Regions from separate parts of the Nonomuraea monospora genome, predicted to be linked through region 2. Evidence: riboswitches for the same ligand, from Rfam matches in the RefSeq annotation. Region 2 holds a riboswitch; the other holds the start of a gene.

The links. Region 2 has a riboswitch for cyclic di-AMP ahead of ABD331_RS41070 (glycoside hydrolase family 25 protein). Riboswitches for the same ligand answer to the same signal wherever they lie in the genome.
Region 1: another riboswitch for cyclic di-AMP. It lies ahead of ABD331_RS28865 (C40 family peptidase); the one in region 2 lies ahead of ABD331_RS41070 (glycoside hydrolase family 25 protein).

Annotation. Positions count from the first base shown of each region.
Region 1 covers NZ_BAAAQX010000016.1:56,142-63,126, reverse strand. The annotation lists gene ABD331_RS28885 (histone-like nucleoid-structuring protein Lsr2) at 311-643, opposite strand; gene ABD331_RS28880 (RDD family protein) at 1,157-1,645, opposite strand; gene ABD331_RS28875 (RDD family protein) at 1,757-3,226, opposite strand; gene ABD331_RS28870 (amino-acid N-acetyltransferase) at 3,312-3,893, opposite strand; cyclic di-AMP (ydaO/yuaA leader) riboswitch at 4,160-4,310, shown strand; gene ABD331_RS28865 (C40 family peptidase) at 4,317-5,360, shown strand; gene ABD331_RS28860 (LuxR C-terminal-related transcriptional regulator) at 5,382-5,594, opposite strand; gene ABD331_RS28855 (cytochrome P450) at 5,779-6,975, shown strand.
Region 2 covers NZ_BAAAQX010000029.1:6,783-13,767, reverse strand. The annotation lists gene ABD331_RS41100 (MFS transporter) at 1-145, opposite strand, end outside; gene ABD331_RS41095 (helix-turn-helix transcriptional regulator) at 279-1,169, shown strand; gene ABD331_RS41090 (hypothetical protein) at 1,172-1,312, opposite strand; gene ABD331_RS41085 (nitroreductase family protein) at 1,326-1,973, opposite strand; gene ABD331_RS41080 (MarR family winged helix-turn-helix transcriptional regulator) at 2,088-2,552, shown strand; gene ABD331_RS41075 (Pr6Pr family membrane protein) at 2,536-3,174, opposite strand; gene ABD331_RS41070 (glycoside hydrolase family 25 protein) at 3,298-4,077, opposite strand; cyclic di-AMP (ydaO/yuaA leader) riboswitch at 4,088-4,237, opposite strand; gene ABD331_RS41065 (DUF4383 domain-containing protein) at 4,468-4,917, opposite strand; gene ABD331_RS41060 (carboxymuconolactone decarboxylase family protein) at 5,035-5,706, shown strand; gene ABD331_RS41055 (MFS transporter) at 5,787-6,985, opposite strand, start outside.

The sequences.
Region 1 (6,985 bases), on a different contig from region 2:
TGCCCGCCGCACGAGCCAATGCGGGCGGCCGACGCCCGGTTCGTACGCGCGAGCGTACGTTGAATGAGGCATGGCCGCCCCACACGGCATTCGCGCCCGCCGCCATCGCATAAGCCGGCGACCCGTCGGTGAAACGGCGCCGAGGACGGGGCAGGGAACGCGTGCGTCCAAAACGCCCACATATGGGCGCCAAGGAGATCATCTTCCGGAACGTCCCGCATTCTGGGACGCCAGAGAAACGATCATGCGCTTATGGCGGTCGCCGGGGTCCGAGGCGAGCATCATAAGCGCATGGTCGAGAGCCGACTCCTTAGTGAGCGGCTTCGTACTTCTCCACGACGGTGGAGGCGATGCGGCCGCGCTCGCTGACCGGCAGGCCGTGAGCCTTGGCCCACTGCCGGATCTCGGAGCTCTTCTCGCGGCTCATCGCACGGTTGCCGGCCCGGCCACGCCGGCGCGTGGGTACGGCGCCCGCCCTGCGCGCATGCTGCACGAAAGGCGTCAGAGCGTCCCTCAGCTTCTTCGCGTTAAGGTCGCTGAGGTCAATCTCATAGGTGGAGCCGTCAATAGCGAAGCTGACCGTCTCATTGGCCTCGCCCCCATCGAGGTCATCGATGAGAATCTCCTGGATCTGCTTGGCCATGTACGCAATCCTTTCGCGGAGCATTGTTTCATTCGCCTGCCCAAACATATACCCGGAAAGGCGTGGAGACAATTCAGCGCTACGGGGATTCGGCTGACTAGCCGATCAGTTCTGGCGCTCGGGCTGATCCTCGCGGTTTCGCCGGCCCCCCAGGGCCTCGGATCGGACCAACTTCACTACGCCAAAGATGAAGGCGCCGCCCACCACCACCGGGGGGATGAGCGCTGACAATACGTCTGTTAGGGCTTCCATTCGTCCTCGCCTCCACGGCTTGCGGGGTTTCGGGGGCGCAAAAAGCGCTGGGAGCGTGACCACGGGGATCCCGGTCCCTCATGACGCCCAGGGCGACAACCACCCGTACCCGACCATAGCGCCACACAGATGCCCTGCGTGTCGCAGGGGCGCCAACATCCGGCAACCCGGACGCCCCATAGCCTAATGCCAGTCTCTCCAGGCTCCTTACCGGATCAACCGAAAATTTGGCGAAAAGGCGTAGCCCCAGGTACGGGCAGCTCAGCGAAGATCTTTTACCACCCGCGTTCCCGCTGCCCTGTCGTGCGGGCCACGCTCCAGCGGCTTGTCGATGAGGATGAGCAACCCCACCCCGAACAGCAGCATTCCGGCCAGCAGATTGACGACCGGAATGCCCATGAGCATCACCGGGGCGGGATAGACCAGGGTCCGCTTGAGCAGATCGCGAGGCGGCAGGCCGTCCGGCGCCAGCCGAATCTTCATGATCGCCTTACCGAACGTCCGCCCGTGCCGGGAATGCGCCCACCAGTCGTAGCCCGCATATGCCAGCCCGGCGAGCAGCCACGCGAAGACTCCCGGCAGCCGCCCGCCGAAGACCTCGGCCATCCCGACAGTCCGGAAGAAGCCCCACAGCGCGATGAACAGAATGTAATAGAAGACCCCGAAGACGAGCGCTTCAATCAGCCGGGCGCCGAGCCGTTCCCACCATTCGGCGGGGAGCGTGTCGAGCCGCGGGGCCGTCCCGGCCATAACTGCCACCTCGTGTCGTCGGGGCTCGGGTCGCTAACTAATTCTGGTACAGGTCCACACACAAAACATAGGGGCCGGCTAGGCCGGCCCCTATGTCGCGTCCGCGGAAGGTTACTTGATCTTGACCACCACGGTGCCCGCGAACTTGTCCGCGAACGTCTGCTGCAGCGGCTTGTCCCAGAGCTGGGACGCGCCGTTCACGGCCACCGCCGCCCAGGCCAGCAGGCTGGGAAGGAGGACGATCGGGATGGCGTTGAAGATCCAGCCGCCCCAGGTGACCCCGGCGCGCTTGAGCGCCGCGTCGGACGGGAGCCCGCCGGGCTGTACCGCCTGACCCACCTGGACGACCTTGATGCCCATCACCATCTTGCCGACGGTCTGGCCCTTCGCCTTCAGCAGGAAGAAGTCGAAGGCGACCCAGAGCGCCGTCACGACGATCGCCGAGAAGATCGTCACGAGCGTCGCCGACAGGACTCCGCTACTGCTGCCGTCCACCGTGGAGTAGCTGGTGGCCAGGAACAGGCCGAAGATGATGCCGATGACGATGTTGAGGATGAACAGGATCACGAAGTCGATGATCCTGGCCACCAGTCGCTGCCACCACTCGGCGAGCGGCGCCGGCGCCCCGGGGGGCTGCACGCCGACCGGCTGGCCGTAGGCCTGCCCGTAGCCGGGCTGCTGGCCGTAGCCGCCCTGCCCGTACTGCTGCGGCTGCTGGCCGTAGCCCTGCTGACCGTACTGCTGGTCGTAGCCCTGCTGGCCGTAACCGGGCTGGGCGTAGCCGGGCTGGGACTGCTGCTGCTGTCCGTACTCCTGCTGGCCGTAGCCCTGCTGCTGCTGACCGTACTGGCCCTGCTGGCCGTAGTCCGGCTGGGACTGCGGCTGCTGACCGTACTGGGCCTGCTGGCCGTAGCCGGGCTGCGACTGCTGCTGCCCGTACTGCTGGCCGTAGTCGGGCTGCGACTGCTGCTGCTGCCCGTATTGCTGACCGTAGTCCGGCTGGGACTGCGGCTGCTGACCGTACTGAGCCTGCTGGCCGTAGCCGGGCTGCGACTGGGGCTGCTGGCCGTACTGCTGGCCGGAGGCCGGCTGCTGGCCGTAACCCTGCTGGCCTGAGGCCGGCTGCTGGCCGTAGCCCTGCTGCTGCCCGTAGCCCTGCTGGTCGCCGTACTGCTGGCCGTAGCCGGGCTGGGACTGCTGCTGCTGGCCGTAGCCCTGCTGCTGTTGCTGCCCGTAACCCTGCTGCTGGCCGTACTGAGCCTGCTGGCCGTAGCCGGGCTGGGACTGCTGCTGCTGGCCGTAGCCCTGCTGCTGCTGACCGTACTGCTGCTGGTCGTAGCCCTGCTGCCCGTAGCCCTGCTGCTGGCCGTGCTGGGGTTGCTGGCCATAGCCCTGCTGCTGGCCGTAGCCCTGCTGCTGCTGGCCATACTGGGGCTGCTGACCGTAGGCGTCGTCCGCCCGGTAGCCGACCACAGTCACGTCCGGGTCGGGCTCGCCGGGGTGGCGGCCCGCGTTCTGCTGCCCGTAAGGGGGATTCTCGCCGGATTCGTCCTGTGGATACGGCGGCTGTCCGGTGCTCACCGTGTCACCTCGCTTCGAGTGCGCATGTGGCACGTGTCAGGACACATGCCTGTGCTGCCCAACGTATCGACATAGGTATCAACAATCACCTTTCCATCTGGTCAAGGTCCGCGTCACCCGATGTCAGATGGAGCAGCATGCGGGTGTTGCCCAGGGTGTTCGGTTTGACGTGTTCCAGGTCGAGGAACTCCGCCACGCCCTCGTCGTACGAGGCCAGGAGTTCGGCGTACACCTCTGGTGAGACCGGCGTGCCCTGAATCGGGCGAAAGCCGTGCCTCGCGAAGAAGTCGACCTCAAAAGTCAGACAGAATACACGTCGCAGACCCAGATCCTTGGCGTGCTGTATCAGTGCCGAGACGATCCGATGGCCGACGCCCATGCCGCGGCACGCGGGATCCACGGCTACGGTGCGGACCTCGGCGAGGTCCTCCCACAACACGTGGAGCGCGCCACAGCCGACAACCTGCCCGCCCAGCTCTGCCACCCAGAACTCCTGCACGTCCTCGTACAGGGTCACGGTGGCCTTCTCCAGGAGCCGCGGGCCCGCGCCCGCGTAGGTGTCGACCAGACGCCTGACCGTCCGCACGTCGGGCGTGCGGGCACGCCGGACCACCACCGCGGTCTCGGGCCCGGTCTCGGACGTTCTCAGCTCGGCCACCTGCTCCATGGCTCTCCAGAGTACAGATGTCATTACGGCTCAGACTTAACTCCCATGTCTCGCCCCATCCTGTTACATCAGGTGGCCATATGAGCACGCTTCCCGCATCCGGCTGAAGCCGCAACGAAGGGGACATAAAGCCCGTTCTGCACGGCCAGGCACGAGATCACCTTGTGACCCTTCGGTTGTGAAACCTCTATGAACTCGGCAGTTCCGGTTGAGCACGAACTCGGAGTGCATTAGTGTCCAGCGACGATGTTCCCCGCGTGTCGCGCGCGCGGGGCACGCCCAATCCCCGCGAGGGGAGCCGGGGAACCACAGGCGGCGACCCCCATCGCCGCCCCCGGGGTGAATCCGAGTCGGTTCGGTAGGGCTGCTCCGGCCCGAACCCGTCAGCTAACCCGGTCGGCGTCGAGGAAGGGAGCATGGTTGGTGCGCACGCGCAACGGCGGGGAGAAGGCGGCGGGCAGGCACGCCCGCCCTCAGGAACGGCTCGGGCGATCACGCCGCCTGGGCGGTGTGGTGAGTCTCACACTCGCCGCCCTCCTGATAGCCATTCCCGTCGGCCCCGCCTCCGCCGACCCGGAACCGTCACTCCAGGACCTGGCCAAGCAGGTCGAGAAGATGCACAACGAGATCGAGACGCTGACCGAGGAGTACAACGGCCAGCGCGAGAAGCTCAAGACCGCCAAGAAGGCCGCCGACGCGGCGCAGAAGACGCTCTCGACCAGCGAGGCCGATCTGGAGGCCAAGCGCGCCAAGGCCGCGATGCTGGCGCAGAACGCGTACATCACCGGCGGGCTGAACCGCATGCTGGCGTTCGCCACCTCCAGCGACCCCGACACCTTCCTCGACCGCGCCGCCACCATGGACGTGCTGGAGCAGCAGCAGGGCGCGGAGGTCAACCAGGTCACCGCGGCCAGGGAGGCCGCCGAGCGCGCCAGGGCGGGCGCCAAGGCCCGCATCGACGAGGTCCAGGAGATCGTCTCCGACCTCGACGGCAAGCGCGACAAGATCACCAAGCTGGTCACCAAGGTCGAGAGCAACCTGTTCAGGCGGGCCCTGGGCGAGGCCGGCCGTCCCGGCACCCGGGCGCAGCGCGTCAACCTGCCGATCGCCGGCAGCGGCAAGGCCGCGCAGGCCGCCCGCTGGGCGCTCACACAGCAGCTCAAGCCGTACGTCTGGGGCGCGGAAGGCCCCGGCTCCTACGACTGCTCCGGCCTCGTCATGGCGGCCTACCAGAAGGTCGGCATCTCCCTGCCGCACTACACCGGCAGCCAGTGGACCGCGGGCAGGCACATCTCACGCGAGGAGCTGCGGCCCGGCGACCTGGTGTTCTTCTACAGCGACCTGCACCACGTCGGCATCTACCTCGGCGGCGGCATGATGGTGCACGCGCCGCAGACCGGTGACGTGGTGCGGATCGCCTCGCTCGCCAACAGGCCGTTCGCGGGCGCGGTACGCATCGCCGACTGACCTCCCCGTGCCTCCCCGCCGCTAGATCAACTGGCGGCGGGCCGCCCAGGCCACGGCTTCGATCGCCGTGGCGACACCGATGCGATCACAGATGCCGCGTAACCTGCGGCGCACCGTACGCCCGCTGATATCCAGGCGTCTGCCCACCCGGTCGACCGTGACTCCCTTGGCCAGCTCCGCCAGCAGCGCAAGATCCGCATGGCTCAGCTCAATGCCTTCAGTGAGCACATCCATCGGGAGCCCTCCCCCCCAACAGCTGAACAGTGGCCTCGGGACCGGGCCAAAGTCGCTCCTCGCAGACGGTAAACGCATCGTGGAAAGGTCGTCAAGCATGACAATCTCTGCTCTTGACGAGCGCTATTGACATGATCCGATATATGTGACCTACTCGCGATATGTCAGCACCGATCAGCCCGCGATGAGCGATCCCAAGGAGCCTTCCGGCGCTCCGGAACCCGCGGTTTCCGACCCCGTTGACATCCTGGGTTTTGATCCGTTCGATCGCGAATTTCTGCGTGATCCTTATGCCCGCTACCGCGAGCTGAGCGCGCGCGGCGCCCTCTTCCGTACGCGTGCGGGCCTGCTCGTCGCCACCACGCACGAGCTCTGCGCGACCCTGCTGCGCGACCCGCGCTTCGGCCGCGGCTCCGGCAGGCCGACCGGCGGAGAGCCAGGTCAGCCCACGCCCTCCTTCCTGTGGCTGGACCCGCCCGACCACACCAGGCTGCGCGCCCTGGTGAGCAGGGCGTTCACCCCGCGCATGATCGAACGGCTGCGCCCGCGCGTCGAGGCGATCACGGCGTCGCTGATCCGCGAGCTGCCGGAAGAGGCCGACCTCGTGTCCGGGCTGGCCTACCCGCTGCCGGTGATGGTGATCAGCGAGATGCTCGGGGTGCCTCAGGAGGATCACGAACGCTTTCGCGGCTGGAGCGAGAAGCTGGCCCGCGGCCTTGACCCGATGCTTACAGCAGACCTCTTATCGGAAACCGGCCGGGCCAGAAGGGAGTTCGGCGACTACTTCCGCGAGCTCGCCGCGATCAGGCGGGAGCGGCCGGGCGACGACCTCCTGAGCGCCCTGACGGCCGTGCGGGAGCTGACCGAGGCCGAGTTGCTGGCGACCTGCGTGCTGCTGCTCGTGGCGGGCCACGAGACCACCGTGAACCTCATCGCCAACGGCGTCCTGGCCCTGCTCCGGCACGGCCTGCTGCCGCACGCGGCCGAGCGGCCCGGCCAGGTGGTGGAGGAGGTGCTCCGGTACGACCCGCCGGTGCAGCTCACCTCGCGGGTCGCTCTGGAGGACGTGACGCTCGGCGGCACACCGGTGCCCGCGGGCGCCCCGGTGATGGCCGTGATAGGCGCGGCCAATCGCGACCCGGCCGTCTTTCCCGATCCCGGCCGCTTCGACGTGACCCGCTCGCCGGAGCGGCACCTCGCCTTCGGGCTCGGCATCCACTTCTGCCTCGGGGCCACGCTGGCGCGGATGGAGGGTGAGATCGCGCTGTCGGCGCTCGCCTCGGCGGTGCCCGGGCTGGAGCTGGCCGATCCGGATCCGCCGTACAAGGAGAACCTGGTGCTGCGCGGGCTGGCCTCGCTGCCCGTACGGGTGAAGAGGTAGGTTACGCACT
Region 2 (6,985 bases):
CCGCCAGCCCCGGCGAGCCGGTCAGGGCCAGCACCAGCAGCGGCATGGCGAGCCTGGTCAGCTCGGAGCCGAGCTGCGAGACCGCGCTGCCGGCCCACAGGAGCTGGAACCGCGCGTTCTTGCGCAGCGGGACGATGCCGGGCATGAAGGCTCTTCCTCGGATACGACGGCGGGAACCCGGAGAAGCTACCACCATCCCGGCGAGCCCGTCGTCGGTGGGAACAGCGGTACCATCCTCGCATCACCGCTGATGGGCGCGCATGCGTGAGGATGAACGCATGACAACGACATCACCCGGCGCTGGGCTGGGCGCGACGATCCGCGCCTGGCGGGATCGGCTGCCGCCGTCCGCCGCTGCGTTGCCCGTGCGGACCGGGCGCCGCGCGAGCGGGCTGCGGCGCGAGGAGCTGGCCGAGCTGGCGGGCATGTCGGTCGACTACGTCGTACGCCTGGAGCAGGGCCGCGCCACGACACCGTCGGCGCAGGTGGTGGCGTCCCTGGCCCGCGCGCTGCAACTGTCGGCCGCCGAGCGGGACCACCTCTACCGGCTGGCCCGCCTCGTCCCGCCCGCCGACGGCGCGATCTCCGACCACATCCCGCCCGGCGTGCACCGCGTGCTCACCCGGCTCGGGGACGTGGCGGTGGCCGTGTTCGCGGCGGACTGGCAGCTCGTCTGGTGGAACCGGAGCTGGGCCGCGCTGCTCGGCGACCCCTCGTCCGCGCCGCCGCACCTGCGCAACTTCGCCCGCGACAGGTTCCCGGTGGACGGCGGGCCCGCCCGCCTCGCGCAGTGGCCCGTCGCCGAGGCCGACCGCGACGGCACGGACGCCGCCGTCGTGTCTGACCTGCGCCGTGCCACCGGCCGCTTTCCCCGCGACGCCCGCCTCGCCGGGCTGATCCGCACCTTGAACGCCGGTAACCGGCGTTTCGCCGAGCTGTGGGCGACCGGGGCGGTGGCCGCCCACCGCGAGGACCACAAGACGATCGAGCATCCCTTGGTCGGCCCTGTGACCGTGGACTGCGACGTGCTGGGTGATGGCGACTCCGAGCTGAAGATCGTGGTCATGACGGCCGTGCCCGGCAGCGAGGACGAGACGAAGCTGCGGCTCGCTGGCATCGCAGGACACGTGGGCAGCGCGGGGACGGCCGATCAAGCCGCCGGCCGCTGACCTCACACCAGCCCCGCCACCGACAGCTCCCAGTCCAGCTCCCACACCCGCAGCGCACCGTCCGGGGTGGCGGCGACCACGTCCACCCGCGTGCCGTCGTCACCGAGCACCCGCAGCGACCGCCCCATGGCGACGTCCCACACGCGGGCTCCCTGCTCACCACCGCTGCCAGTGCAGGACCTCTGCGCGCGGGACGCGGGGAGCGGGCCTGAAGTCCGTGCCGAGGGTGAACGCGAGGGGAAGGAACGCGGCCAGCATGACCTCGTCGTACGGCACCCCCAGCACCCCGGCGAGCTCCCGTTCGAGCGGCGCCTGCGCGGTCGTCCACACGGTGCCGAGGCCGCGTGCCCGAGCGGCCAGCATGAAGCTCCACACGGCGGGCAGGATGGAGCCCCACGTGCCCGCCTGCACGTCCACCGGGGCGTGGTCGGTCCGTCCCTCCACGGCGGGGATGACGAAGGCGGGCACGCGGTGGATGTTGGCGGCGAGGTGACGCAGGCCGTCGAAGACCCGGTCGGTGGAGCCGGGGTGGTAGTTCATCCGCCACAGGTCGCGCTCGGTCAGCGGCGTGCCGCTCGCCACGGATTGGGCGCGCAGGAAGAGGTCGGCCACGGCCCGCCGCTGCCGCGGCTCGGTGACGACGAGGAAGTGCCAGCGCTGCCGGTTGCGGCCGGTGGGCGCCTGCACGGCCAGGTCCACGCACTCCTCGATCAGCTCGCGGGGCACGGGGCGGGTGAGGTCGAGCCGCTTGCGCACGGCGCGGGTGGTGCTCAGCAGCTCGTCAGGGGTCAGGTCCAGGATCATGACGTCGCTCTCCTCAGGTGCGTGACGACGTCTTGGACCGTATGCCTACCAATCGTCTGTCGTCAAACTATCTGGATGCATACTAGAATGGCGGCTCACCCTGGAAGGAAGACGATGGCGACGACGAGCAAGGCGGCCCGTGGAGAGGCGTACTTCCCGAGGCTCGCCGCCGAACGGCTGGACATCGCGCTGTGCCGGGCCTCGGCCGCGGTGTCCAGAGCCGCGGACGCGCACGCCGCCGAGGAAGGGCTCGGGGTCGGACAGCATCTCGTCCTGCGGATGCTCGACGCCGTCGGGCCCAGCTCCCAGCAGACGCTCAGCGAGGAGCTGCGCATCGACCGCAGCGTCATGGTCGGCATCTGCGACGACCTGGAGCGGGAAGAGTACGTAAGCCGCGAGCGCAACCCGCGCGACCGGCGCTCCTACGCCGTCACCATCACCGACGCGGGGCGGCGGCGGCTCGCCGCGGCCCAGGCCGGGATCCCGGGCTTCCTCGACGACACCTTCCACGCCCTCACCGAGGAGGAGCGCGGACAGTTGAGCGGAATCCTCGTCAAACTGCTCAGCCGAGGTCTCTGACCGGCTCGGTGTGGCGTGGGGGGAGCGCCCTTCGGGCCGTGAGCCTGCGCAGGCCGAGCAGGGCGTACCCGAGCACGACGAACGCGGCCAGCACGCCTGCGGCCACCGCCGCGACCGTCGGCCAGCCGAGCCGCTCCACGTTCAGGAACGGGTAGACGTAGCGGCGGGGCAGGTTGGGGGCGGCGAGCAGGACGAACGCGCCGTACAGCAGCGGGTACACCAGCCAGGCGAACGGCGCGGCCCAGCGGGCGGGGCGGGCCCGGTCGAAGGCGGCCCAGTCGGCGACCGCCATGACCGGCGTCACGTAGTGCAGCAGGAAGTTGCCCCAGTCGCGGGCGCCGCCGCCGTCCAGGAGCAGGAGCGGGTTCGCCAGGTCCCGGGAGACGTAGTTGACCAGGCAGGTGACCAGCAGGTACAGCGTCACCGCGCCCTTCACGCCGATGGCGGCCGGTCTCGTGCGGCCCGCGACCAGCCGCCAGGCGTAGTACAGCGCGAGCATGACGTTGCTCTGCACCGTGAAGTACGCCCACGGGCGGCCGATCGACGTCGTCAGGCACGCCAGGCCGGTCACGGTCGCGGCCACCAGGAGGATCCGCCACACCGTGATCCGGGCCTCGCGCATGTCCGTCACGAAGATCAGACTAATGCCTGAAATATCGGGCAGCTCCGCTCAGGCGGCGCGGGCTCGGGCGGCGCCGCGCAGGCGGTGCTGCGCAGGCGGTGCTGCTCTCAGGCGGTGCTGATCTCAGGCGGTGCGCCTGCCGAGGTCGCGCAGCGCGTCCGGGCTGAGCGCGGAGACGTTCTGGTCGATCGGGGAGTCGGTGTACTGGTGGATCGTCCAGGACTTCCAGTCGGCGGGCGGGGTCACCATGCCCTTGTCCCTGCCGTAGTGCGCGACCCAGAGCGGGTAGCCGGCCAGGCCCTTGCCGTAGGTGTCGGCGAAGTTCCAGCCGCTGTAGAACATCGGCGTGACGCCGGTCGCGGCCTTCACGTGCGACAGCCAGGCCTTGGCCCAGGCGTTGACCTGCTCGACGGACTGCCCGTCGCTCGTCTCCAGGTCCAGCACCAGCAGGTCGCCGGCCTTGGCGGGCTGCGCGTTGACCACGGAGAGGAAGTGGTCGGCCTCGGCGATGGGGTCGTTGCCGGGGTGTCCGTAGTGGTAGGCGCCGCGGACGATGCCCTTGGCGCCGATCTCGCGCCAGTTCCTGGCGAACGAGGCGTCGCGGAACTCGGTGCCCTCGGTGGCCTTGACGATGCCGAACTGGGCCGGGCTGGCGTTCCAGTCGTAGAGGGGCTCGTAGTTGGAGATGTCCAGGCCGTAGGAGAGCGGCTGCTTCTCGTGCTGGATCTCGTGCGAGGCGACGTGGTCCGTACGGGCGGCGTGCTGCTCGGCGCCGGAGGCCAGCGCCGTGCCGGTCACGCCGGCCAGCGCGGTGGCGCCTGCCAGGATCGCGCCGCCGACGGCCAGGCCGAAGCGCTCGGACAGCTTGTTCTTGAGGGTGGTGGCGAGCCGGGGCTCGGGCATGAGGTGTGACTCCTTGCTTCCATGCCGCCTGCCGGGTTAGCTGTCGGGTTCGGGCTGGAAAGTGCCCTACGGGTGCGCGGCTCGTGGTCGGCGTCCGATTCACCCCGGAAGATTGGGTCCCCGGTTCCGCTCGTCGTCGCGGATTCGGCGGCCGAGCGTGGTTCTCGCTCGGTCCGGTCATCAGAGTGGTGACGGCATGACAGACAAGGCGTCATTACGCGTGCACCGCCTCTAAAAAGGTACATATCACCCCAAAAGCGGTGCAAATATGGCAAAGGGAATCCCCTGGTTGAGGGATCCCCGATGCCGTCCCAGCCGGGGATTCACGGCCGGGTAAATCTTTCCGCCCGCGAGCGCCCCCCTCGCCGCTCGTACGGGCGGAAAGTGACGTCAGTGACCGCTGGTGGTGACGGGGCGACGCCCCAGGACCAGGCCGAGAGCGATCATGACGGCGGCCAGCCCCAGATGCAGCCAGTTGTCGGCCGCGTTGACCGGGACGAAGTTGGCCGGGCTGTCGTGGCCGACGAGCATGCCGTAGATCCACAGCAGCAGGTAGATCGCCCCGCCGGCGATCAGGAAGTTGCGCGCGCCGGCCGAGGTCCGGGCCAGCAGCACGCCCGCGACGCCGAACAGCAGGTGGACGACGTTGTGCAGGATCGACACCTGGAAGACGCCGAGCAGGTGCGCGCCGGACCCGTGACCCGCGAACCGCAGGTCGCCGTAGTCGGTGGTGATGCCAGGGATGAAGCCGAGCACGCCGGCCACCAGGAACACCACCCCGATGACGAGAGCCGCGAGCTGTACGGGGGAGCGGGTGGTGCGGGAACGCGGGGTGTCCATTCGTGGACCTCCCTCTTTGGGGGAACCCGCCCCCTACCCCCACAGGGTGCCCTTGTATGCGAACGACCGTTGCCTTACAGTCGTAGCCCTACAGTTGTTCACTTAACGGAGGACCCCATGGAATCCCTGGACGCGGTGTTCGACGAGATGGCCGCAGCCACCGACCGTCTGCTCTGGAACGAGATCCCGGAGCTCAGCGCGCGCGAGAAGGCCCTGCTCTGCCTCACCGCCGACGTCTGCCAGCAGACCCTCGGCCTGCCCTTCGCCCAGCACGTCCGGATGGCGGCGGACAGCGGCGTGTCCGCCGACGACCTGCGCGAGCTGCTCCGCTTCGTCGCCTACGACAGCGGCTACCCGGCCGCGCTGTCGGCGCTCGCCCGGCTGGCCGAGCTGGAGCGCGAACACGATCTGCCCGGCCCCACCGGACGGGGTCACGAGGTGAACGCCGACGGCACCGGCAGCCCGCTGCCCGCCGCGATGCGACAGGCCGTGGCCGCCCTCGACGAGCCCTTCAGCCGGTACATGGACCTGCAGTCGCGCATGCGCGGCGGTATGCGGCTGTTGTCGGTACGGGAGCGCGCGTTCGTCACGATGACCGTGGACGTGCTCTACCAGACCCTGGAGGAGAGCTTCCGCGCCCACCTGACGCGGGCGCTCGGCGCCGGGGCGACGCCGGAGGAGGCCCGTGCCGTCGTGCGGTTCTCGGCCCGGTTCGGCATGACCAAGGCGTGGCGGGCCATGCACGTCCTCGACACCCTGCTCGCCGAGCTCACCGCCACCTCCGCCTGACGCCGCCCGCGCCTGCTCGCGGGGGCGGACGGCAGTGCGGGTGGCGGGCAGTGCGGTGAGGTGCAGGCGGCGGTGCCCGGTCAGGCGTCGGCTTGCCGGGTGAGCAGTGTGAGCAGGCCCGCGCAGGCGTACGCGACCGCCGCCACCCACGCCGCGTGGTGCAGCCCGGAGACGAAGGCGGCGGGCCGGGCCGGGTCGCCGCCGACGGCGCCGAGCGCGGCCACGCCGACCGCGCCGCCCGCCTGCCGGGCCGTGTTGTTCAGCGCGCTGGTCAGCCCCTCCCTGCCGGGCGGCGCGGCCCCCATGGCCAGCGCCACCACGCTGGGGGTGAGCAGCGCCGCGCCGACGCCGATGACCAGCATGGCCGGGAACAGCGGCCCGTACCCGGACCAGGGACGCACCAGCAGCAACAGCAGGAAACCCGCGACGAGCAGCCCCAGCCCCGCCAGCATGACGGGCTTGGGCCCGTGCCGCCCGGTCAGCCGCCCCGCGTACGCGGGCAGCAGCACCAGCGGCAGGAACAGCGGCAGCAGCGACAGGCCCGCCTCGACGGGGCTGCGGTGCTGGACGGCCTGGAGGTAGAGGGTGAGCAGCAGCATGACGCCGTTGATGCCGAAGTTCATGGTCCCCGCCACGACCGTGCTGACCGCGATGGGCGGGTGGCGCAGCAGCGCGAGCGGCACCATGGGGTGCGCCTGGCGACGTTCGGCGACGACGAAGCACGCACCCGAGATCAGCGCGAGCGTCCCGGAGGCGAGGACTGGAGGGGCGGTGGGGCCGTAGCGGCCGGCCTCGATGACGGCGAACGTGACCAGCCCCAGCGTGGCCGTGCCGAGCAGCATACCCAGCACGTCCAAGGGCCGCCGCTCGGGCGCGCTCTCCCGTACCGTCACCAGGACCGCCACGATGACGACGGCGACGACCGGCACGTTGATCCAGAACACCCACCGCCACCCCAGCGCCTGCACGAGCAGCCCGCCGACCACCGGCCCGGCGGGCAGCGCGAGGCTGCCGATGGCCGCCCAGGCGCCGATGGCGCGGGCGCGCCGCTCGCGCTCGGGGTAGAGGGTGGTGATCACGGCGAGCGTGCCGGGCAGGAGGAGCGCTGCGCCCACGCCCTGCACCACGCGGGCCGCCACCAGCGCCCCGATGCCCGGCGCGAGCGCGCACGCCGCTGAGGCCAGGCCGAACAGGACGAAGCCCGCCGTGACGACGCGCCGGTGCCCGTACCTGTCGCCGAGCGTGCCGCCGGCCAGCAGCAGGCCGGCGAGCGTGAGCT